Regions from separate parts of the Staphylococcus epidermidis genome, predicted to be linked through region 2. Evidence: riboswitches for the same ligand, from Rfam matches in the RefSeq annotation. Region 2 holds a riboswitch; the other holds the start of a gene.
What was found. A riboswitch is a leader RNA that binds a small molecule or an ion and turns the genes downstream of it on or off. The one in region 2 is predicted to bind FMN.
Positions count from the first base shown of each region.

Region 1: it holds a riboswitch for FMN, as region 2 does, so the genes downstream of both, ribD (bifunctional diaminohydroxyphosphoribosylaminopyrimidine deaminase/5-amino-6-(5-phosphoribosylamino)uracil reductase RibD) here and FNL83_RS06615 (ECF transporter S component) in region 2, are expected to answer to the same signal.

Region 1 is NZ_AP019721.1:1,030,358-1,042,799, forward strand. Features, by position in the region: gene FNL83_RS05235 (aldo/keto reductase) at 1-632, shown strand, start outside; gene FNL83_RS12060 (hypothetical protein) at 935-1,072, shown strand; gene FNL83_RS05240 (IS110-like element ISSep2 family transposase) at 1,302-2,501, opposite strand; gene FNL83_RS05245 (fluoride efflux transporter FluC) at 2,959-3,312, opposite strand; gene crcB (fluoride efflux transporter CrcB) at 3,309-3,674, opposite strand; gene FNL83_RS05255 (hypothetical protein) at 3,713-4,021, opposite strand; gene FNL83_RS05260 (transaldolase) at 4,298-5,011, shown strand; gene FNL83_RS05265 (hypothetical protein) at 5,151-5,594, shown strand; gene FNL83_RS05270 (competence protein ComK) at 5,581-6,024, opposite strand; gene FNL83_RS05275 (sigma-70 family RNA polymerase sigma factor) at 6,030-6,509, opposite strand; gene FNL83_RS05285 (hypothetical protein) at 6,717-6,932, shown strand; gene sagB (peptidoglycan release complex glucosaminidase SagB) at 7,310-8,161, shown strand; gene FNL83_RS05295 (FAD/NAD(P)-binding protein) at 8,509-9,993, shown strand; FMN riboswitch at 10,142-10,280, shown strand; gene ribD (bifunctional diaminohydroxyphosphoribosylaminopyrimidine deaminase/5-amino-6-(5-phosphoribosylamino)uracil reductase RibD) at 10,430-11,473, shown strand; gene FNL83_RS05305 (riboflavin synthase) at 11,480-12,112, shown strand; gene ribB (3,4-dihydroxy-2-butanone-4-phosphate synthase) at 12,125-12,442, shown strand, end outside.
Region 2 is NZ_AP019721.1:1,319,214-1,331,655, forward strand. Features, by position in the region: gene scpB (SMC-Scp complex subunit ScpB) at 1-77, shown strand, start outside; gene FNL83_RS06600 (pseudouridine synthase) at 70-807, shown strand; gene FNL83_RS06605 (response regulator transcription factor) at 941-1,666, shown strand; gene FNL83_RS06610 (ATP-binding protein) at 1,650-3,416, shown strand; FMN riboswitch at 3,810-3,945, shown strand; gene FNL83_RS06615 (ECF transporter S component) at 4,008-4,547, shown strand; gene FNL83_RS06625 (ferredoxin) at 4,952-5,200, opposite strand; gene FNL83_RS06630 (YpbB family protein) at 5,309-6,271, shown strand; gene FNL83_RS06635 (RecQ family ATP-dependent DNA helicase) at 6,258-7,637, shown strand; gene ebpS (elastin-binding protein EbpS) at 7,794-9,176, shown strand; gene ypdA (bacillithiol disulfide reductase YpdA) at 9,309-10,295, shown strand; gene FNL83_RS06650 (asparaginase) at 10,507-11,475, opposite strand; gene cmk ((d)CMP kinase) at 11,554-12,201, shown strand.

The sequences.
Region 1 (12,442 bases), 290 kb from region 2:
GTCGTGAAGATTTATTTATAACTTCTAAATTATGGCTAACTGATTTTGGACGTCAAAATGTGGAAGATGCCTATCGACAATCTGTTGCAAAATTAGGACTGGATTATTTAGATTTATATCTGATGCATTGGCCAGGTACAAATGAAGCGGTAATGATTGATACTTGGAGAGGTATGGAAGACTTGTATAAACAAAATCAGGTGAAAAATATTGGTGTGAGCAATTTTACTCCAGAACATTTTGAAGCATTGCTTGCCCAAGTTTCTATTAAACCGGTCATTAACCAAGTAGAATTTCATCCTTATTTAACACAAAATAAATTACGAAAGTATTTAGAAGCTCAAAATATTATCATGGAATCATGGTCTCCATTAATGAATTCACAAATTCTCCATGATGAAGTCATAAATGAAGTAGCTAATGAAGTAGGAAAAACTCCAGCCCAAGTTGTAATAAGATGGAATATTCAGCACGATGTTGTTGTTATACCTAAATCCGTAACACCACATCGCATAGAAGAAAATTTAGACGTATGGAATTTTGAATTAAGCGACAACCAAATGGAAAGAATTGATCAATTAAATCAAGATAAAAGAATTGGACCTAACCCTCTTGAATTTGACGGTAAGTAAATCAATAGTAAAATGAGGTTGGGACATAATTCCTAGCAAAAAAGTCAGTAAATGGGTTTTCAGAAATTCATTTACTGGCTTCTTTATTTACAATACTTCGTATTGTTGGCTCGCTTTCTTAGGGAACAGCTTCAGCCTGTAGTCTTCAGCTTGTCCTGTTCCCTCAAGAGTCTCGCCAAAATACTTTGTATTCATATGTAATTTTACATTAAAATACTTTTAAAAAATAAAGCCCTTTCGTACAATTTAATAAATAGCAATAAACTAAATTAACGAGGTGCCTTATGTATAAAGACTATAACATGACTCAACATACTCTACTAATGGAAACTTCAGTTCTTATCCCCGCGAATGATATTTCACGACATCTAAATGATATTGCAGAAACAATTCCCGATACTGAATTCGATGAATTCAGACATCATCGTGGCTTAATATAAGAAAAGTAACAGCTCAACGAACTGAAAATAATCAAAAAACTATAAAAAAGACAATTTCTATATTATTTCAATAGAAATTGTCTTTAAATACTTATCTTGGACCTTTTTGTCCCAGCCTCTTTCCTACGATTAGTCAAGTACTTATAATTAAAATAAGCATTACTTAACTAAACCGTTCATTTTAATTTTTTTGAATAAGGTGTTAAACTACATTTGATTGTACGTTTGGCTAATGTGGTGACATTTGATAATCGTACAATTTATGATTCATTACAAGATAATGAATTGTTTTTAATAATCGATTTATACAAGCAATGATGGCAGTCTTATGAGGTTTCTCATTAGGCTGCTTTCTTAGTTTGTAGTAATAATCGACGACATGATTGTCATAATGATGCTGCCCTCTTATTATATTCATAATCACCCAAAATAAAAGTTTTCTCGCTTTTTTATTACCACGCTTGTTGATGGTATCTCTACAGTGTGTATGACCTGATTGATATCGTTTGATATCAATGCCAACAAAAGCATTGAGTTGTTTATTTGATTTAAATCGCTTAATATCACCAATCTCCCCAATAATCATAGCTGTGCTTAGCTTACCAATACCAGGTATCGAATGAATATTTTCAAAATAATCGAGTTGTTGTGCTAATTGAATCATGGCATCATCTAATTGTTTGAGATGATGAATAGATTGTTTTAATTGTTGAATAAGTAAGCGTAATTTTTCGACTAGAAAGGAATGTCTATCGACATTAGGATAGCTTTCTTGAGCAATCACTCTTAATTGAAGTGCATATTTTGTAGCTTTATCCATTGACATTCCTTTATCTGTAGAATTGAATATATGTGTAATCAGTACATCCTTGTCGATATCAAGAACCATGTCTGGATGAGTAAAGATTTCTGCGATGTTGAGTGCAATGATTGAATATCGACTACTGAATAATCTTTCTAAACCAGGGAATGTTTGATGGAATAATTCAAGGATCTGAAATTTAAGTCGATTTTGTTCATTCTCGATTTCTAGATGAAAACGGACGCGTTCTCTTAATTCAAAGAATATTAACTCATGTATAGGTAAGTTGTCTGTTTGTTTAAGCGTCGGTCCTAAACAAGCAAGCTTATGAGCATCTGCCTGATCAGTTTTCCATGATCTTAGAGCGCTCGTTTTAAATTTGGCTTCTAACGGATTCATTTGAATATAGTTAATTTGATTTACACAACAAAATCGTTCCATACCTCTTGAATAGATACCTGTAGATTCAAAAATGAGTTGTGGGTGGTCTAAGTCATTCAAATACTTGAGTAAATAATTGTAACCATTTTTATTATTCTGGATGAAAAACTCTTTTTGGAATTTTCCATTTTTATAATGTGCAACTACACTACTTCTTTTACTAATATCAACACCTAAGTAATCGATAAAAAAACCTCCTTTGAATAATTGAGAAGCTAAAAACTTTACTTAACCTTTCTCATTTCATTTTCCTATACACGGTTTCAAGAACCCAACATACTACAAACGAATTTCAAAAGGCGAGAGTAAAGCTGACTTGTTTTTTATACGGATTTAAAATCCAAGAGTCTGGACAGTCTACTTCTCTCTATAACTATAAAAAATAGCTATGAAAAAATCTATCGTCATAGATTTCTTCATAGCTAATCTTAGTATGTTTATTATATATTGGTACAACATCGTTGAGTTGAGAATATGTTTATTATTTTAACTACAATGATTCTAGTTGTCATGATAGCTTGAGGACCTTAATAAGGATTTAGTTTCGTTGAGCTTCTAAATTAATAAGAAAATTCAAGATACAAATAGAAATCATAATCTATGAAATAAATTAATATAACCGTTAGTAAAAGTTATTTTAATATTAGATGCGATATCCATAAAAGCAAGCAATGAAACCTAAAATAAATTGTAATAGGGAATAAACTACAAAACGTATTGGTTTAAATTGAGGGCTTAACATATTAACAAGTTCAGATGATAATGTTGAAAAAGTAGTTAAACCTCCGAGAACACCTGTAACAAAGAAAGGAAACATATGATGGCTATCGAGTGCGTGTCCCATCATAAACCCGATAATTAAGCTACCTGTAATATTTACTATAGATGTTGCAATAGGAATTTTACTATTGAATAAGCGTTGGCATATATTTGTGATAAGGGCTCTAAGTACAGCACCTATTCCTCCACCTAACATAACGAGCAAAATAGTAATCAAGAAAATCTACCTCCTATTTTGACACCGAGGTAACAACTTAGTATTCCTAGAATATAACTCGTCACACCATATATAGTAAATAGTATAAAATGATGCTGATTAAATAGTGTTACAAGTTCAAATTGAAATGTTGAAAAGGTAGTTAACGCACCAAGTAAACCAGTAGTAAGCCCTTTTTTTATGTTAGGATGAGTTTTAAAAAGTGAAAGGCTTAATGCGCCGATACTACCCATTAAAAAAGCACCTAATAAATTTGCAACAAATGTCCCCAACGGAATGGTTGAACCTTCATTAAGCATTGATAAACAGAATCTTATCAATGCACCTAAAGCACCACCTACAAAAATATATAGATATTGCATCTATATTTCACCTCAAAATATAAAAGAGTTGATTATTATTATTTAAAAATGTAACCAAAAGTATGTAAAGATGAAAGAATATGGATAATAATAGTGATTAAAATAATCAATGGTAATATTTTGCTTGCAAATCTAATCCAATCTGAACTTTCCTTAGCATACTTTATAGATTTATCGGCAAAAACAATCGATAAAATAAGTATTATAATATTAACGATACTTGTAACTACAACAATTTTCATAAACGATTGAAATATATTACTCAATAATGAATTATTGGTATTAAAGAAAAAACTTAAAATTATCATTAATAGACTAAGATAAAAGTACTTTTTTGACCGAGCCATAAACTGCCTCCTAGATAAACATTATTACAATATACTATCATATTTATTAAACTTAAACATAGTAATTTTCATTCCATTTTAAACAGTATATTTAAAATTAAAGCAAATAATTCGCTTACATTTCAAGGTCATGTTATAAATAAGTTATAAAATTTTTAAATTTAAAACGTGATAATAAATCGCTATCCCTAGTTTTAGTCTGATATACATACAAATAATCAATTCTATACATATAATTGATAGTATTGACCTTTCACGTTCAGGAGGAGAAATGACATGACAAAATTAAATGTTAAAGTGTTTGCGGATGGTGCAGATATTGAAGAAATGAAATCAGCATATAAGAATCAACTCGTTGATGGTTTTACAACGAACCCAAGCTTGATGGCTAAAGCGGGTGTAACTGATTATAAAGCTTTTGCAGAGGAAGTGGTTAGTGAAATACCCGACGCTTCAATTTCTTTTGAGGTGTTTGCTGACGATTTACCTACTATGGAAAAAGAAGCTGAGATTTTAAAACAATATGGTGATAATGTATTTGTAAAAATTCCTATTGTTACAACAACTGGTGAGTCTACACTACCATTAATTAAACGTTTATCATCGAAACAGGTAAGGTTGAATGTCACAGCTGTCTATACTATAGAGCAAGTAAAAGCAATTACTGACGCTGTGACTGAAGGTGTGCCAACATATGTGTCAGTATTTGCAGGACGCATTGCAGATACTGGGATTGATCCACTTCCTTTGATGAAAGAATCAGTTAAGGTCACTCATAGTAAAGAAGGTGTTCAATTATTATGGGCAAGTTGTCGTGAAGTATATAATGTAATTCAAGCTGATGAAATTGGAGCTGATATTATTACTTGCCCAGCTGATGTTGTAAAAAAGGTTAATAACAATTTAGGCCGTGATATAGGAGAACTTTCAGTAGATACAGTCAAAGGTTTTGCCAAAGACATTCAAAGTTCCGGTTTGTCAATTTTATAAATGTAAAAAAACAGCAATTAAGTGGATTTATTTCACTAGATTGCTGTTTTATTTTAGTTATATAAGAAGATTTGAAAGAATAGTTTGATTCATTTACTATTGATAAATATGACTAATTCTGAAAAGAGGTACCTATCAAATGAGTAAAAATGAATTCATCAAAAGAGTAAATAAGCAATTATGGTTTTTAAATGCTAAAGAGAAGAATGCGCTTAACAAATATATTGACTCAGTTGATCAGAATAAAAGTATTGATACCAATAAGCCAATAAGATTTTCAAATGAATATTTAAAGAAATTTATATTTAATCATAAGAAAAAATCGACTTCTCATGTGTTCGTACTTTTAATTTGTATGGTTTTAGCTTATGCATTTTTGCTCGGACTCTTTATTTTAGGGTTAGTGGCCAGCTTAGCTATCGTGCATGCCTATATCAACCCAAATATTGATTTATCAGTTTTTGTTATGTTAACTGTTTTGATTGTCGCGATAATTATAATAATTGCTAGTTTATATGCTATTAAACATACGACTGCATTGTTTACTAAGAAGCTTTTAGAATATAAATTTAATAAAAGGTAGTTTTCTCTATGATATGACCTACGGTAAGACTTTCTTGCCATTTTTTTGTTACAAGTGTATAGGGGATGTTCAGTTCGATAGTCGTACCATCTTCAAAAACAATCATTGTGGTATGAATTGAAGAATGAATTCCTATAATATTTCGTGCATTGATAAAATATTTAATCGGTGCACGTTTTTGCGTAACTGGAAATAATATGGTTTCCTCATTAATATAGATAGGTATGAATTTTTTAATGTTTAAAATATTTTTAGATAACATACATTGATTATGATAGGATTTTTGATGTAATTCCAATAAATAATGTAATGTTTTTTCAGGTGTACATGGTAAATGAATAGCGTAATGTTCATACTGAATATAGGTTTCAACATTTGTTGAAAACGCAGTTTGAATATATAAAAGTGAATGCGTTGATATACATTTCATAGATGTCAATCCTTTGTAGATGAATTTAAATAACGACGTAGTTTTCGTATTGCGTTAGATTTTATTTTTTTAATCGTTGTAGGTGAAAAATCTAAAATTTGGGAAATTTCATATTGTTTGTATCCTTGTAAATATAAGGTTAACCAATCTCGTTCGCGTGGAAGTAACTGTTGTGAAATATCTTTAATAAGTAAATCGATTTCGTTGATTGAAAATGACGGAGAAAGTTCTGAAAGGGCGTCAATGCTACATATATTAAGCGTATTGTCTTTTTGTCTAAATAAATCTATAAGATAGAATTTTAGGCGTATAAATAGATAAGATTTAAAAGAAGAAGATTGTTGTTCATCAAAATCGAGTGTAAGTTGCCACATTTTAATGAGCATTTGTTGATAAAATTCATCATAATTATAAGTGATTTGATAACTTTTTAACAAATAATGTATGATATTGTTGTATTTTTTATATGCTTCCTCAAATGACATTTAATTAACTCCTATTTGTGCACATAAAATGATTTCCGGATAAATAGAAGTTAACTTATTGTTTGAAAATAATCATTTGCGTAATTGAAGCAATAGGTGTTAAATAGTAGTCATAGACTTTATTAATATGTAAAAATAAGTGTTTTATTTGCACGCTAACTTGGCTTTTCAACATAAATACTTTTTGAGTAAAAAGGAGGAACTTTTATGGATTATGCACATTTAAATCTCGAGCACTTTTTTGCAAGAAATGATGATTTGGATATTATTAGAGATCGATCTGATTTTGTGATGATTAATAATTTCACCAATGAGATGAAATACCGTGAAGGTGAAATTGAAGGAACTATAGATTTGAATCAATACTATTATAAAAATAGATCACAAGCTGTAAGTTTCATAATGATGAATTATAAGAACTAATATTTAGAGTGTCACCATAGTGACTAAATTTGAGTTTATAAAACCTATTCAACACTATAATATTTAAATGATTTAAAATTTAAATCTAATTGCCATAAAAATAAGGGTTAATATTGTTGTTTAATAATAATTAATGAAATTTTTAAGTTTTGTCAATTTATAAAACATTCATTTGGCATTAAAAATTTTCGATTCTTGTCTTATTATTTTAATATGTGCAACGTGTAACCTATTTATTTAAATTTCAATTTGATTACCATTTATTTATGAATTTGTAACAAAAGAAGTTTCAAATTGTGAATGTGTTTGAATAATGTTAAACTTGATTATCGTAATAGAATGACTAGTTTAACAACAATGACCTAAGAGGTGTGAATATGACTAAGCACAAGAAAGGCTCAATATTAGCTATCATAGGTTTGCTAATTGTATTTGTTGTTACAGGTTTTATCTTCTTTTCAATGATTTCAGATCAAATATTTTTCAAACATGTCAAACCAGTTGAAAAGGTTGAAAAATTAGATAAAACTTTAGATAAAGCATCTAAAAAGCAAATACACAATTATACGAGCCAACAAGTATCTAACAAAGCAAATACAGCTTGGCGTGATGCGTCTGGTACAGAAATTAAAGAAGCTATGGATAGTAGTAAATTCATAGATGATGATAAACAAAAATATCAATTTTTAGATTTGTCTAAGTATCAAGGCATTGATAAAAACAGAATTAAACGCATGTTGTTTGATAGACCAGTATTACTAAAACATACAGATGATTTTATTAATGCTGCAAAGTCTAAACATGTCAATGAAGTATATCTTATTTCTCATGCTCTATTAGAAACAGGCGCAGCTAAAAGTGAACTGGCTAATGGTGTAGAAATAGATGGTAAAAAATATTACAATTTCTATGGTGTTGGTGCATTAGATAGTGACCCTATTAAAACAGGTGCCGAATATGCTAAAAAACATGGATGGGACACACCACAAAAAGCTATTTATGGTGGCGCTGATTTTATTCATAAGCATTTCTTATCTCATGACGATCAAAATACACTTTATAGTATGAGATGGAACCCTAAAAACCCGGGTGAACACCAATATGCTACTGATATAAAATGGGCTGAAAGTAACGCGAATATCATTGCAGATTTCTACAAGAACATGAAAACAGAAGGTAAATACTTCAAATTATATGTTTATAAAGATGACGATAAACACCAAAAATAAATTAAATAGTTAAACTAAACACCACTAATAAAAGTTGTGAAGTTAATCGTGCTAATTAAAATTAATTTAGATTTAAGCAATAGTTAACTCTCAATAGTTTTATAGTGGTGTTTTTAATTTATTGGATTAAATGTTAAATTATTCAGCTTTGTTTTTTCGCGATAGTATTGTAAACAGAACTGCAAAAGCAATTAAAACTTTAACTATAAATTTCATAAGCTTCACCTCAAATAAATTTTAGCATACTATTTTAAGATTAAAAGTCAATCAAATAGGTAATATAGATAAAGTGAAAAAGTGTACAGTAAAACGTAACTACTAATAATAAATACATAAGGATGATTTACATGCGTGTAGCAATAATAGGTATGGGAACAGCTGGTGTAAGTGTGTTACGCCAACTCGTTAAACATGAAAACTTTTCTCAATTAAAAGTAGATGTATATGACGATGATAGAAATATGGGCCAAGGTGTTCCATTTCAAAATGATAGTAGCGAACTACTTATTAACATGCCATCAAAATCCATGAGCTTAAATCTTGATGATGATCAAGAGTTTTGGAAGTGGTATCAAAATCAGACGGAATTTAATTTTAGTAATCCTCAATATTTGCCTAGATTTGTATTTGGTCATTATATGAAGTCTTATTTATCTTATTATAATGACCAATTTGATAATTTAACTATTATCAATGATAAAGTACAAGAAATTTTTACACAATCCGATGTTGATGACACAGATTTAAAATATCATGTATGTACATGTGATGATGAAAAAGAATGGCGTGAATACGATTATTTATTTTTAACTTTTGGAACTTTTAGTTACCATGACCCTTATGATTTGAAGGGAACTAAAGGCTATATACAAACGCCGTATCCTACATATCATACACTTGATAATGTTAAAGATTCAGATCGAATCGTGATTATTGGAACAGGGTTGGCTAGTTTAGATGCTGTGAGATATGTAGCTGCACATCATCCATCTTTACCCATTACTATGACAAGTCGTTCTGCAGCATTGCCAAGTGTTAGAGGGAAAATGACTAAAATTCAGTTTACGCATTTAACTAAATCACGATTTAATGGAATTATGAAAAATCACTTTGGTAATGTACCATTAGAAAAAGTAGTTTCATTATTTTTAAAAGAATGTGAAGATTATGGAATAGATTTTAAAAAACTTATTTATCGTAGAACTGGAAACCATGTCAAAGACTTGGAGTATGATTTAAATCATGAAGAAGAAATGGGGATATTCCAAAGTATCATTGAACATTTAAAAGAAAATTTAAACTGGATTTGGAATAGTTTGAGCGTTAAAGATCAAGAAACTTTTAATCGTAAATACACTAAAATTATTCAGTTAAATTCTAATCCAATGCCTCCTAGAACAGCTCGTTTACTTATCAAGTTAATACAGAATAATGAACTTGTCATTAAAAAAGGGCTAGAAGACATAGTCCATAAAAATAATCAATTTATGTTGAAGTATAACGACACTACGCAAAATTATGAGTTGTTTGACATCGTTATTAATGCAACGGGCTCTAAAACACATCTTTCTCAATTAGATGAGGATGATCAATTAATTTTAAACTTAGAAAATAGACAAATTGTTCAACGTCATCCTATGGGTGGCATTCAAATTATCCCAGAAACAAATCAAGTCATAAGCCCCAGATATGGAACCTTAAAAAATGTGATTGCAATTGGACAAATGACCAACGGTGTCAATAAACTTAGAAATGGCGTAAAGATGATTGTTAATCAAGTTGTTGATACAGTATCTCAATTATATATAACACAGGAAAATAGAAATAAGTAATATGCATTAAGCGTGTTTGTGAGTTTAATATATTCTCATAAAATCTTTTAATAAAGTAAGCTATAAAATTGTATTTTAAATTTAAATATAGTAAGATTTACAATGTAGTGAAGAACTACTGGACTCAATTAATCATAACAATTTCATATATTTCTTTCGGGGCAGGGTGAAATTCCCAACCGGCAGTAAATTGAGCCTGCGACCCACTAATATTGTTTTTGATGTTAGTGGCTGATCTAGTGTGAATCTAGAGCCGACAGTTAGAGTCTGGATGGGAGAAAGAATTTGAATTATCGACTTACACAAATTCGTGTAGTTATGATAAGCGTATTGTATACTTATGTGCAATTTTTAGTATGCTAATAGGCTTATTTAAAGATATAGATATCTCCTTATGCCTACAATATAGGTATAAGGTTTTTTTTGAGGTGATCAATTGAGTAGATTTATGGATGATGCTATTCAACTAGCAAAAATGGTAAATGGACAAACAGGTGTTAATCCACCAGTAGGATCCGTTGTTGTTAAAAACGGTAGGATTGTAGGTTTAGGTGCACATTTAAAAAAGGGAGATAAACATGCCGAAGTACAAGCTATTGAAATGGCAGGTTTAAATACCCAAGGTGCTACCATATACGTTTCATTAGAACCTTGCACACACCATGGTTCAACACCACCTTGTGTGCATAAAATCATTGAAGCGGGCATATCTAAGGTCATCTATGCTGTTAAAGATACTACTTTAGTAAGTAAGGGTGACGAGATTCTGAGAGAAGCTGGTATAGAGGTTGAATTTCAATATAATGAAAATGCAGCTGCATTATACCGTGACTTTTTTACTGCTAAAAGAAACGAAGTTCCAGAAGTAACTGTAAAGGTCTCATCTAGTCTAGATGGTAAACAAGCAACAGACTTTAATGAAAGTAAGTGGATAACAAACAAAGAAGTTAAAGAAGATGTTTATCAATTAAGACATGAGCATGATGCAGTTATTACTGGGCGTAGAACCATTGAAGCAGACAATCCATTGTATACAACCAGGGTTCCTGATGGAAAGCATCCGATTCGAGTTATTCTTTCTAAGAAAGGTCAACTCGATTTTAATCAACAAATATTTAAAGATACTGCATCGGAGATATGGATTTACACTGAAAATGAAAAATTAAAAACAAATAAAAGTTTTATTAAAATAATAAGTATTAGTAATTGTGATACAACGACAATATTACAAGACTTATATCAAAGAGGTATTGGGAAACTGCTAGTCGAGGCAGGCCCAAATATTACATCTCAATTTCTCCAATCCAAACATCTAAATGAACTCATTTTATATATAGCCCCGAAATTAATTGGTGGTTCTGGCAAACATCAATTTTATAAGACTGACGAGGTCATTGATTTGCCTGAAGCAACTCAATTTGAAATTGTTGATTCCAAGTTAATTAATCAAAATTTAAAATTGAAATTACGAAAGAAGTGAATGTCTATGTTTACAGGTATCATTGAAGAAATAGGTACTGTACAACAAGTTCGCTCTGAGCAATCAGTAAGAACGCTTGAAATTAAAGCACAAAACATTTTAGTTGATATGCATATTGGTGATTCAATAAGTGTTAACGGTGCATGTTTAACTGTGATAGATTTCACTGACTCAAGTTTTTCAGTTCAAGTCATCAAAGGGACTGAAAACAAAACATATCTTGGAAGTGTTCAACGTAATACAGAAGTTAATCTCGAAAGAGCCATGAGTGGAAGTGGGAGATTTGGTGGACATTTCGTGTTAGGTCATGTTGATGAGCTTGGAACAATTTCTAAAATCAATGAAACTGCTAACTCAAAAATTATTTCTATTAAAACAACTAAAAATATTTTGAATCAAATGGTAAAGCAAGGTTCTATAACTGTAGACGGAGTTAGTCTTACTGTATTTGATTTACATGATTATACTTTTGATATACATCTTATACCAGAAACACGTCGATCTACTATTCTTTCATCTAAAAAAGTGGGCGACAAAGTGCACTTGGAGTCTGACGTACTATTTAAATATGTTGAAAACATCATGAATCAAAATCAATCGCAGTTAACAGAAGAAAAGCTTAGAGCATTTGGTTTTTAGGAGGAATATCACATGCAATTCGATACAATTGAGTTGGCTATAGAGGCTTTAAGAAATGGAGAGAGCATTATTGTAGTTGACGATGAAGATAGAGAAAATGAAGGAGATCTTGTAGCTGTTACGGAATGGATGGATGATAATACCATTAATTTTATGGCTAAAGAGGGTCGTGGTCTGATTTGTGCACCAATTGATAAATCTATAGCTGAAAGATTAAAACTACAATCTATGGAGCAAAATAACACTGATATTTATGGCACACATTTTACTGTAAGCATTGATCATTATAAAACTACTACAGGAATCAGTGCACATGAACGTACACAAACG
Region 2 (12,442 bases):
CTACAGAAGAAGATGAAGCAGAAATGGATGAATTCTTTAGTAATTTAGTTAACCAAAAAGGAGAGTCAAATGAGTAAAGAACAAGAGAGATTACAAAAAAGAATCGCTAATAGCGGATATACATCTCGTCGAAAAGCAGAAGTACTTATCACTGAAGGACGAGTTAAAGTCAATGGACAAACTGTAACAGAATTAGGTTCCAAAGTGATGCCATCAGATTTAGTTGAAGTTGATGGTATTAAAATCGAACAAGAAGACAAAATTTATATTTTATTTTATAAACCAACTCAAGTCATTACAAGTGTCTCTGATGATCGTGGACGTAGGGTGGTTACGGATTACTTTGATGATCTAGAATCACGTATTTATCCGGTTGGACGATTAGATTATGACACATCTGGAGTTTTATTATTAACTAATGATGGAGAATTTACTAATTTGATGACACATCCTCGATATCACATTAAAAAGAAATACGTTGCTAAATTAAAAGGTTATTTAATGAGAGAGGAAATTAAGCAACTTGAAAAAGGAATAGAATTAGAAGATGGTTACACACAACCAGCACAAGTTAAAATAAAAAAGCAAGATAAAGAAAAAAATACGACTTTAGTTGAAATTACAATTAGTGAAGGGCGAAATAGACAAGTTAGACGTATGTTTGAGTATTTCGGTCATCAAGTTAATAAGTTAACAAGAATTCAATTTGGCCCTATAGATTTAAAAGGTTTGAACGCCGGTGAAGGAAGAGTTCTTACACCACATGAAGTAAAAATATTAAGACATTTGGCAGAAAACGGTAAATAAACACCAAAAAGATGTAATTACCATTAAGATTGATATTTTTTTCACAAGGTTAACCTTTGAGTCACTCAATAACGTTAACCTATGATATAATGACAAATGTATTTAACAGCAAGTGTAGGAGGTAGTAGAAAGTATGACTAACGAAATTTTAATCGTTGATGATGAAGATAGAATTAGAAGATTACTTAAATTATATTTAGAAAGAGAATCTTTTGAAATTCATGAAGCAAGAGATGGTAAAGAAGCCTACGAGCTTGCTCTTGAAAACAACTATGCGTGCATCCTCTTAGATTTAATGCTTCCTGAAATGGATGGAATTGAAGTTGCCTCTAAACTTAGAGAACATAAAGATACACCTATCATCATGCTTACTGCAAAAGGTGAAGAAACAAATCGTGTTGAAGGATTTGAATCGGGAGCAGATGATTATATTGTTAAGCCTTTCTCACCTAGAGAAGTAGTATTGAGAGTAAAGGCGTTATTAAGACGTACACAAACTGCAAACACTGAGCAAAGCGAACCGCATGCACGCGATATTATTGAATTTAGTCATCTAGTGATTGATAATGACGCTCATCGAGTCCTTGCGGATGATCAACAAGTGAATCTAACACCTAAAGAGTATGAATTACTCATCTATTTAGCTAAAACTCCAAATAAAGTATTTGATCGAGAACAGTTACTTAAAGAGGTTTGGCATTACGAATTTTATGGGGACTTGCGTACAGTAGACACTCACGTCAAAAGACTTAGAGAAAAGTTAAATCGAGTATCAAGTGATGCTGCACAAATGATACAAACTGTGTGGGGTGTCGGTTATAAATTTGAGGTAAAACCTAGTGATGAACCGACTAAATAGTGTTGTTATAAAACTGTGGTTAACTATTATTTTAATAGTAGCGACAGTTTTAATTTTATTAAGTGTTTCATTAATCACTTTTATACAATATTACTTTACGCAAGAAACAGAAAATGCAATTAAAGAAGATGCCAAAAGAATTAGTTCACTTGTTGAGAAGTCTCATAACAAAACATTAGCTATCCAAAATAGCCAAACACTCATTGATGGTGATGGACCGGGTGGCCTCATTATTATGAAAGACATGAGCGAGAAACCAGACTCATCGTATAAAGACACTAAAAAACAAATGTTTAATGAAATAAAAAAGAGTACTAAATTTAAAAAAGTGTTTAAAGAAGGTGAGTATGAAACTCAAAATATTACAATAAAAAATAAAGGTAATTCTCAATCTTATCTTTTGCTAGGATACCCAATGAAAGCTCAAAAAGGTGCTCAAAGTCATTATAGTGGTGTTTTTATATATAAAGATTTGAAATCTATCGAAGATACAAATAATGCTATTACAATTATTATATTAATAACTGCTATTATATTTACTATAGCAAGCACAATATTTGCATTCTTTTTATCTAATAGAATAACGAAACCCTTACGTCAATTAAAAACACAAGCACAAAAAGTTTCTGAAGGGGATTATAGTCAAATTTCAACTGTCGCTACTAAAGATGAAATAGGTGATTTATCACGTGCATTTAACAACATGAACGTAGAAATTCAAGAACATATCAAAGCAATTTCTTCATCTAAGAATATAAGAGATACATTATTAAACTCTATGGTAGAAGGCGTTCTAGGCATTAATAATCAACGTGAAATCATATTGTCAAACAAGATGGCTGATGATATTATGCGTCACATTGATGATTTTTCAAAAGAATCTATTGAACAGCAAATTGAAGCAACATTTGAATCACAACAGAATGAGTATTTAGAATTAGAAATTAATACAAGGTACTATGTATTTATCTCCAGTTATATAGATAGAATTCAAACAAATGGTAGAAGTGGTATTGTCATGGTCATCCGTGATATGACAAATGAACATAATCTTGATCAAATGAAAAAAGATTTTATAGCAAATGTATCACATGAATTACGTACGCCAATCTCTTTATTACAGGGTTACACTGAGTCCATAGTAGACGGTATAGTTACCGAACCAGATGAAATACGTGACTCATTAGCAATCGTTTTAGATGAATCTAAGCGACTTAATCGTTTAGTCAATGAATTACTAAATGTAGCTCGTATGGATGCTGAAGGATTATCAGTTGAGAAGGAATTACAACCTATTCAACACCTTCTTGATAAAATGGAGTCTAAATATCGCATGCAAAGTGAAGAATTAGGTTTAACAATGACGTTTGATTCTAATAATGACGAACAATTATGGAACTATGATATGGATAGAATGGACCAAGTGTTAACTAATTTAATTGATAACGCAACAAGATATACACAAGCTGGTGATTCTATAAAGATTTCTATTGATGAAGATTCAGATTTCAATATTTTAACAATAACTGATACAGGCACTGGTATAGCACCGGAACATCTGAAACAAGTATTTGACCGTTTTTATAAAGTGGACGCTGCTCGAAAAAGAGGTAAGCAAGGCACCGGATTAGGACTTTTCATTTGTAAAATGATTATTGAAGAACACGGGGGACGTATTGATGTTGAGAGCGAATTAGGCAAAGGTACTTCATTTATTATTAGACTACCTAAATCAAAACAAATTAGTTAGAAACTGAAAAGTATCATAAATTGTCAGTTTCAATGATTCTTTTGAAAACAGAGAAATTATAACGCAATACATCAAAAATAATATATGAAAAACGCCTGCGACTCAGAGTGATGTCTCAGGCGTTTTTTTGTATATAATCAGTAGATAACTAAATTGAACATAAATTTAATTATCATTTTATTTGAATAACTTCTACAAGTTTAAAGACATAATTTCAGAATCAATAAAGCCTATTTATTTATTTGTAAATATTTTATGTGTTAAAACTTAAATTCATGTTATATATTGATTTCATATTTTGTTATTAATGTCAAAACATTATATTAACCGTAAGCAGAAATATTGAGTTTTTAAAACTAATCATGTAATATAAATTTAAAATAAAATTGATATATTCATCTTCGGGGTAGGGTGTAATTCCCAACCGGCAGTAATCTAAGCCTGCGACGACAACGTATTAATTTTTGCTTTGTCTTGATTCAGTGAGAGTCTGAAGCCGACAGTATAGTCTGGATGGGAGAAGATGGAGGTTTTTTGTTGTTCAAATTTCCTCCTTTTCTAAGTAAGATGAATGGAAGGAGAAAATTATATATGCAACAAAACAAACGTTTGATTACAATTAGTATGTTAAGTGCGGTAGCGTTTGTGTTAACTTTCATCAAGTTTCCATTGCCATTTATACCACCGTATCTAACTCTCGATTTTAGTGATGTACCGACGTTATTAGCAACATTCCTCTTAAGTCCTATTGCTGGGATTATCGTTGCACTCATCAAAAATATTTTAAATTTTCTATTCAATATAGGGGATCCTGTTGGACCAGTAGCTAACTTTTTAGCAGGCGTCAGCTTTTTGCTATCATCATACTATGTTTATAGAAAAAGAAAAAATAATCGTTCTTTAATTTATGGATTAATTACAGGTACAATCGTTATGACTATTGTTTTGAGCATCTTAAATTATTTTGTGTTACTTCCATTATATGGAATGATATTTAATTTAGGTGATGTGCTTAATAACGTAAAAATTGTTATTGTGTCTGGAGTCATACCTTTTAATTTAATTAAAGGCATAATCATTTCCATTATATTTGTGCTGTTATTTAGAAGATTAAGACATATCATCAAATAAAAAACATTTAAAACCTTTTTTATTTATCTATTATAAAGACAATGTTCATATTCAAAATTGGACATTGTCTTTATCTTTATACTATTACTGAAGATATAAAGAAAGTGTAACTCATAAAAAATTTAACAATAGTGAGCGTAACGTTTTAAGGTATTATGTTTTTAAATTTCTTATCAAATAGAACACTGGTTTTAAAGAGCCATATAAAATGTCATCATTAGTTCCTAATAAACAACCCCAAATGAATCATATTAAACAATTCATTTGGGGATCAATTCATCTAATAGCTGATTATTTTATTGTTTATGGCTAGTTACCTTAAAAATTAATTCTCATACAAATTGTATACTATAAATAGTAATAAATCATTTAGATTAATTTTTATGTATTCTAAGAATCATATATTATTCAAATTTCAGTGCGTCACCATCAAATGGTTCGTCTTCAATTTTGATTGAGTCAGTAGGACAACCTTCTAGCGCATCTTCCATATCTTCATATAACTCTTCAGGCACTTCAGCAGTACCTTGGTTATCGTCAAGGATTACGTATGCAATACCTTCATCATCGTAATCATATATATCTGGAGCAGCTGCACCGCAAGCACCGCATGCTATACATGTATCCATATCAACGATTGTATATTTTGCCATATTTATTCGCCTCCTTTGATAAAAATGCTACACTAGTATTATAAATACAATTGTAGACATCGATAGATTACATTTCAATTTATTCGTTTTATAGAGTGAGGGTTTAATTTGTACAATATACTATCATACGCTATGAGTCATGCATTTAACTACAAAACCAATAAAAGTATCTATAATATTTTAACAGGCAAGAAGTCACACCAAACGTTTTTCGATGCGTCAAGCCAACAACTTTTGTCATTATATCATAGTTTACCTAACTTAAAGTATTCAACTTTTGAGCAATTTATACTCCAAAAGGATGATTTTAAAAAATCAATTCAAGTAAAAATACATCCACAATACACTTATGATAGTCTCACTCAAACCTTTAGTTGCATACAATTACTTATCCAAACGTTATCTCATACACGCAAGGAGTCAAATACATTTATTCCAATCGTTCAAAATACCTATATCCAACAAAGGGTTAAACAACTTTATCATCAGGTCATTGAATCAAATCAAGTATCAAATACTATAGACGAAATATATTTATTATTTGAGAATTTAAATAATAAATATAACCATACATTTCTTCATTATTATTTACAAGGATATGAGGAATCCATGTATACTAGACAACAAATAAGTTTAATTGAGAGTATACCACAATCAGAATTATTTGAACGAGAAATGAATGAACTGATTGACATATTGAATCAATTAAAAGATTCAACGAAATATCCAATACTTTCTCAAGCTATCATTCTTTCACCATTACTAACAAATACATACTTAAGCTATCAAAAGTTAAAATCTGGTCTCAATTTAAAAGAAATTGCTCAATTACAAAATGTAAAACTTAACACAATTGAAGATCATATTCTAGAAATGTATATTAAAGGTTATTTGATAGACTATACATTATTTATAAATAAAAAAGATATTCTCGAATTTATAAACTACTATCAAAAACATCGCGGTGAACGATTAAAATTTTATAAAGAACATTTTACTGATTGGACTTACTTTCAAATTAAGTTAGTTATAGTAGGAATAGAAAGAGGTGATTTAATTGCTGAAAGATAATTTAAAGGAATGGTTTGGTTTTGATGAATTTAAAGAGGGGCAAGAAGAAATTATTGATAGTGTCCTTCATGGAAGGCATACACTTGGAATTTTACCAACTGGTAGCGGTAAAAGCTTATGTTATCAACTCCCTACATATATATTAGAAAAACCGACATTAATTATATCACCACTCATTTCGCTTATGGATGATCAAGTTATGCAAATGAAGTTAAAAGGTGAAACACATGTTGCATGTGTACATTCCGGCATGGACGAAGTAGAAAAAAGAGACAATATTAAACGACTAAGTAAAAGTCGATTTATTTATTTAAGTCCAGAATATATACTGCAACCTCATAATTTTAAGTACATCGCTCATATCAACTTTGGATTAATAGTATTAGATGAAGCGCACTGTTTATCAGAGTGGGGGTATGATTTTAGACCTCACTATGCTTTAGTTGGTAAAATTATTCATCATTTTAATTCAGCAACAGTGTTAGCACTAACAGCTACAGCACCACCTCAATTAGAAACTGATTTATCTCACATTTTATCACTCAAATTAAATGTAGTTCAAAAAAGTATGAATCGAGAAAATATTAGCTTACAACACTATAATTTTAATGATGATGAGGGGAAGATTGAATGGCTGTTACCATTTTTATCTAATTCTGGGCCTACAATTATATATGTTTCTTCTAAAAAAAGATGTTTAGAACTAGCTCAAATGATTTATGACTCAGGATATCTAACAGGTATATATCATGGAGATTTAAGTTATCAGGAACGCCAAACAGTTCAACAACAGTTTTTTAATAATGACATCCCCGTTATAGTAGCAACAAGTGCTTTTGGAATGGGAATAAATAAAAAAGATATTCGTACAGTCATACATTTTCATTTATCATCTTCACCATCTAACTATTTACAAGAAATTGGTCGTGCTGGTAGGGATGGTAAACAAAGTCAAGCCATTAGTTTATTTCAACCTGATGATAGTTTTATTCTAGAAACACTACTATTCACTGATATTATCACAGATGACGATATTACAATGTTTGAGACGGGAAACCACTTACCAGATGAAAAGGAAAAAATTTTAAGTACTTTAAATATACAATTCACATTTAGCCAACTTAAAGATATATTTCATCAATCATATCAACGTAAGCGACTAGGTTATATGAGAATGATGGGCTATACTAATTTAGATCAATGTCGACGTAAATACTTACTAGAATTTTTTGGCGAACATCCTCAAAGTCCAAAACAATGTTGTGATCAAGATTCAAGATTAGAGCCTATTCAGATATTGAATCGTAAAAAGGTGAAAAGAAAACTAAGTTTTAATGAAAAATTATATAATTTGTTCGAAACCTAGCTATCACTTTACTTACTGAAATTTAACAAGCTATAATCAATATGTAGACCCAATTAAGCAGTGTTAAATACTTTTAATTATTTTACATATTTAATTTCAACTTGGGTATAGAGTTATAACGTGATTGAATTAATTAAAATGGAAGGGATGATAGTTGTGTCTAATAATAATTTTAAAGATGATTTCGAAAAGAATCGTCAATCTATTAATCCAGACGAACATCAAACAGAATTAAAAGAAGATGATAAAACAAATGAAAATAAAAAAGAAGCTGACTCTCAAAACAGTTTATCTAATAACTCAAATCAACAATTTCCTCCGAGAAATGCCCAACGACGAAAAAGACGCAGAGAGACAGCAACTAATCAAAGCAAACAACAAGACGACAAACATCAAAAAAATAGTGACGCTAAAACTACAGAAGGTTCATTAGATGACCGTTATGACGAAGCACAGTTACAGCAACAACATGATAAATCGCAACAACAAAATAAAACTGAAAAACAATCACAAGATAATAGAATGAAAGATGGAAAAGATGCAGCTATTGTAAATGGAACATCTGAGTCACCAGAACATAAATCAAAATCAACACAAAATAGACCCGGCCCTAAAGCTCAACAACAAAAGCGTAAATCAGAAAGTACGCAATCAAAACCGTCAACAAACAAAGATAAAAAAGCAGCTACAGGTGCTGGAATAGCTGGTGCAGCTGGTGTTGCTGGTGCAGCAGAAACATCCAAACGTCATCATAATAAAAAAGATAAACAAGATTCTAAACACTCAAACCATGAGAATGACGAAAAATCTGTTAAAAATGATGACCAAAAGCAATCTAAAAAAGGCAAAAAAGCAGCAGTCGGTGCTGGCGCAGCTGCAGGAGTTGGTGCGGCTGGTGTTGCGCATCATAATAATCAAAATAAACATCATAATGAGGAAAAAAATTCTAATCAAAACAATCAGTACAATGACCAATCAGAAGGTAAGAAAAAAGGTGGTTTCATGAAAATCTTGTTACCACTTATAGCAGCCATTCTTATTCTAGGTGCAATAGCAATATTCGGTGGTATGGCTCTAAATAATCACAACGATAGTAAAAGTGATGACCAAAAAATAGCGAATCAAAGTAAGAAAGACTCAGATAAAAAAGATGGTGCGCAATCCGAAGATAACAAAGACAAAAAATCTGATAGTAACAAAGACAAAAAATCTGATTCTGATAAGAACGCAGATGATGACTCTGATAATAGTTCCTCAAATCCTAACGCTACTTCAACTAATAATAACGATAATGTAGCCAATAATAACTCAAATTATACAAACCAAAATCAACAAGATAATGCAAACCAAAATAGCAATAATCAACAGGCAACTCAAGGTCAACAATCACATACAGTATACGGTCAAGAAAACTTATATCGTATCGCCATACAATATTATGGAGAAGGAACTCAAGCTAACGTAGATAAAATTAAACGTGCGAATGGATTAAGCAGTAATAATATTCATAATGGTCAAACATTAGTTATTCCTCAATAACATTATTAATAGTCTCAGTATTGGTGATAAACACCAATATTGGGGCTATATTTTTATTTAATTCAAAATTCAGGTCTTAGCTAAAATAGAAAATAACTGATATAATAATTTGGTGATTAAAGGAGGATAAGTATGCAAACTATTGAAAGCATCATTATAGGTGGCGGTCCATGCGGATTAAGCGCGGCAATTGAACAAAAGAAAAAAGGTATTGAAACATTAGTAATTGAAAAAGGTAATGTTGTTGAATCAATCTATAATTATCCAACACATCAGACTTTTTTCTCATCAAGTGATAAATTAAGTATCGGCGATATTCCTTTTATTGTTGAAGATAGTAAGCCAAGACGTAATCAAGCGCTTGTATATTATAGGGAAGTCGTTAAACATCATCAACTTAACATACATCCATTCGAAGAAGTTTTAACAGTTAAAAAAATAAACAATAAATTTGCAATTACAACTACAAAAGGTGTATATGAATGTAAATATTTAACTGTTGCTACGGGTTATTATGGTCAACATAACACTTTAGAAGCGGAAGGGGCAGAATTACCAAAAGTATTCCATTACTTTAAAGAAGCACATCCGTATTTTAATCAAAATGTTGTTATTATTGGAGGCAAAAACTCTGCTGTTGATGCTGCCTTAGAATTAGAAAAAGCTGGTGCTAATGTAACTGTTTTATATCGTGGCGAACAGTACCCTAAAGCAATTAAACCATGGATATTACCCAATTTCGAATCATTAGTCAATCACGAAAAAATTACGATGGAATTTAATGCGACAGTAACCAAAATTACCGATCATTCAGTGACTTATGAAAAAGATGGTCAACTTATAGAAATTGATAATGACTACGTTTTTGCTATGATTGGTTATCATCCAGATTACGATTTCTTAAAAACAATAGGTATTGATATCCATACCAATGAATATGGAACTGCTCCTGTTTATAATCGAGAAACATTCGAAACAAACGTCGAAAATTGTTATATAGCTGGTGTTATTGCTGCGGGTAATGATGCAAATACTATTTTTATCGAAAATGGTAAATATCATGGTGGTGTCATTACACAAAGCATTTTGACAAAAAAACAAACACCTCTTGAAACATAGAGCTTACAAAAAGCTTGGGATACTAAACAATGTCCCAAGCTTTCTTAATGTATAGTCAATCAATGACTCAATTAAAATGCACATATTAATAATAGGTAATCCTTAATTATAGTATAATTGCACTAAAGAAGTTTCATAGACAATGCATACAACTAATAGAAATCGGAGTGTGACAATGAACTTGATACGAATTTTGTCCCACTCTTTTTAATTACTCTTCGAAATATCGCTCTAATTGATTTTGAGTCATGTCTTGACTCAAACCAACTAGTAATTTTAGCCTTGCCTTTGGTCCATTTAAACCGTTCGAAAAAATAACACCATTATTTTTCAAATCTGCGCCACCACCTTCATAAGCATATACAGGACTAACAATACCATTGAATGATCTAGATACGAGAACTAGAGGAATGTTTTTCTTTAGACATTGCTGTAGTCCATTAAGACAACTTTTTGGAAGGTTACCTTGTCCTAGTGCTTCGATGACTATACCATCAACGTGTTGTTGTGAATAAAATGATAGTACATCATCTTCCATACCCATGTATGCTTTTACAAGTGGAACACGTAAATTTACATCGATATATTGGTAGGTAGTTTGTCTGTAAGGATGATGATAAAATTGTACTCGATTCTTGGTAAGTACACCTAGAGGCCCCTGATTAGGACTTTGAAATGTATTAATATTCGAAGTATGTGTCTTTGTCACATTACGAGCAGTGTGAATCTCATCATTAAATACGACCATAACACCTTTATGATTAGCCTCAGATGAAGAAGCAACCCTTATAGCAGAAATAAAATTATAGAGACCATCGGAACCAATTTCATTGGATGATCTCATTGCTCCAGTAATTACTATAGGCTCTTGAATATCAATTAATAAATCTATTAAAAAAGCTGTTTCCTCAAGTGTATCTGTTCCATGAGTAATGACAAATCCATCATATATATTTTCTTTAGAATATGTAATGATTTCGTCTCTTAATCGCACAACATTCGAAATTGTCATATGCGGCGAGGGTATATTTAAAAGATTGATTTCGTCAACCTCTGCATATTGACTAATGATATTTTGATGTTGTGATATTGGATTTTCTTCATTCGTTATCACTTTATTAGTTTGATCTTGTGACATACTTATTGTGCCACCAGTATGTATGATAAGTAGACGTTTCATTACGTATTCCTCCTATTTATTCTTTACTTTTTTATGATAAAATAATATCTATAAAACAACAAGGAAGGTTATCAAATAATGAGTTCAATTAATATTGCACTAGATGGCCCAGCTGCTGCAGGTAAGAGTACAATTGCTAAACGTGTAGCCAGTCGTCTATCAATGATATATGTTGATACAGGAGCAATGTATCGTGCCATTACATATAAATATTTACAAAATGGCAAACCCGAAAATTTTGATTATCTGATTAATAACACTAAACTTGAGCTTACTTATGATGAAGTAAAAGGGCAAAGAATCTTACTAGATAATCAAGACGTCACTGATTATTTAAGAGAAAATGATGTAACACATCACGTATCTTATGTTGCTTCTAAAGAACCAGTGCGTTCATTTGCAGTGAAAATACAAAAAGAATTAGCTGCTAAAAAAGGTATCGTTATGGATGGCCGAGATATTGGTACAGTTGTATTACCAGATGCCGAATTAAAAGTTTATATGATTGCATCTGTTGCTGAACGTGCTGAACGTCGACAAAAAGAGAATGAGCAACGTGGCATTGAATCAAATTTAGAACAATTAAAGGAGGAAATTGAAGCACGAGATCATTATGATATGAATCGTGAAATTTCGCCATTACAAAAAGCCGAAGATGCTATTACACTTGATACAACTGGCAAATCTATAGAAGAGGTAACAAATGAAATATTATCTCTACTTTAAATGTTAAAATTAAACTTTTTATATTGTTTATTGTAAACATTTAAGCGGAGTAGAATTAATAATCAATGACTCGAAAATATTGAATATATTAGTATTGATTTATAGAAAAGCCACGGACGCTCTGTCTCTGGCTTTTATTTTTGACCATTGAGAACTATGTAAATAAACTTATTTTTAACCAAGTCCCCTCTATAGAGAAGTAATACTATGTTTATTACCAATTTTAATATATCTTTTTCAT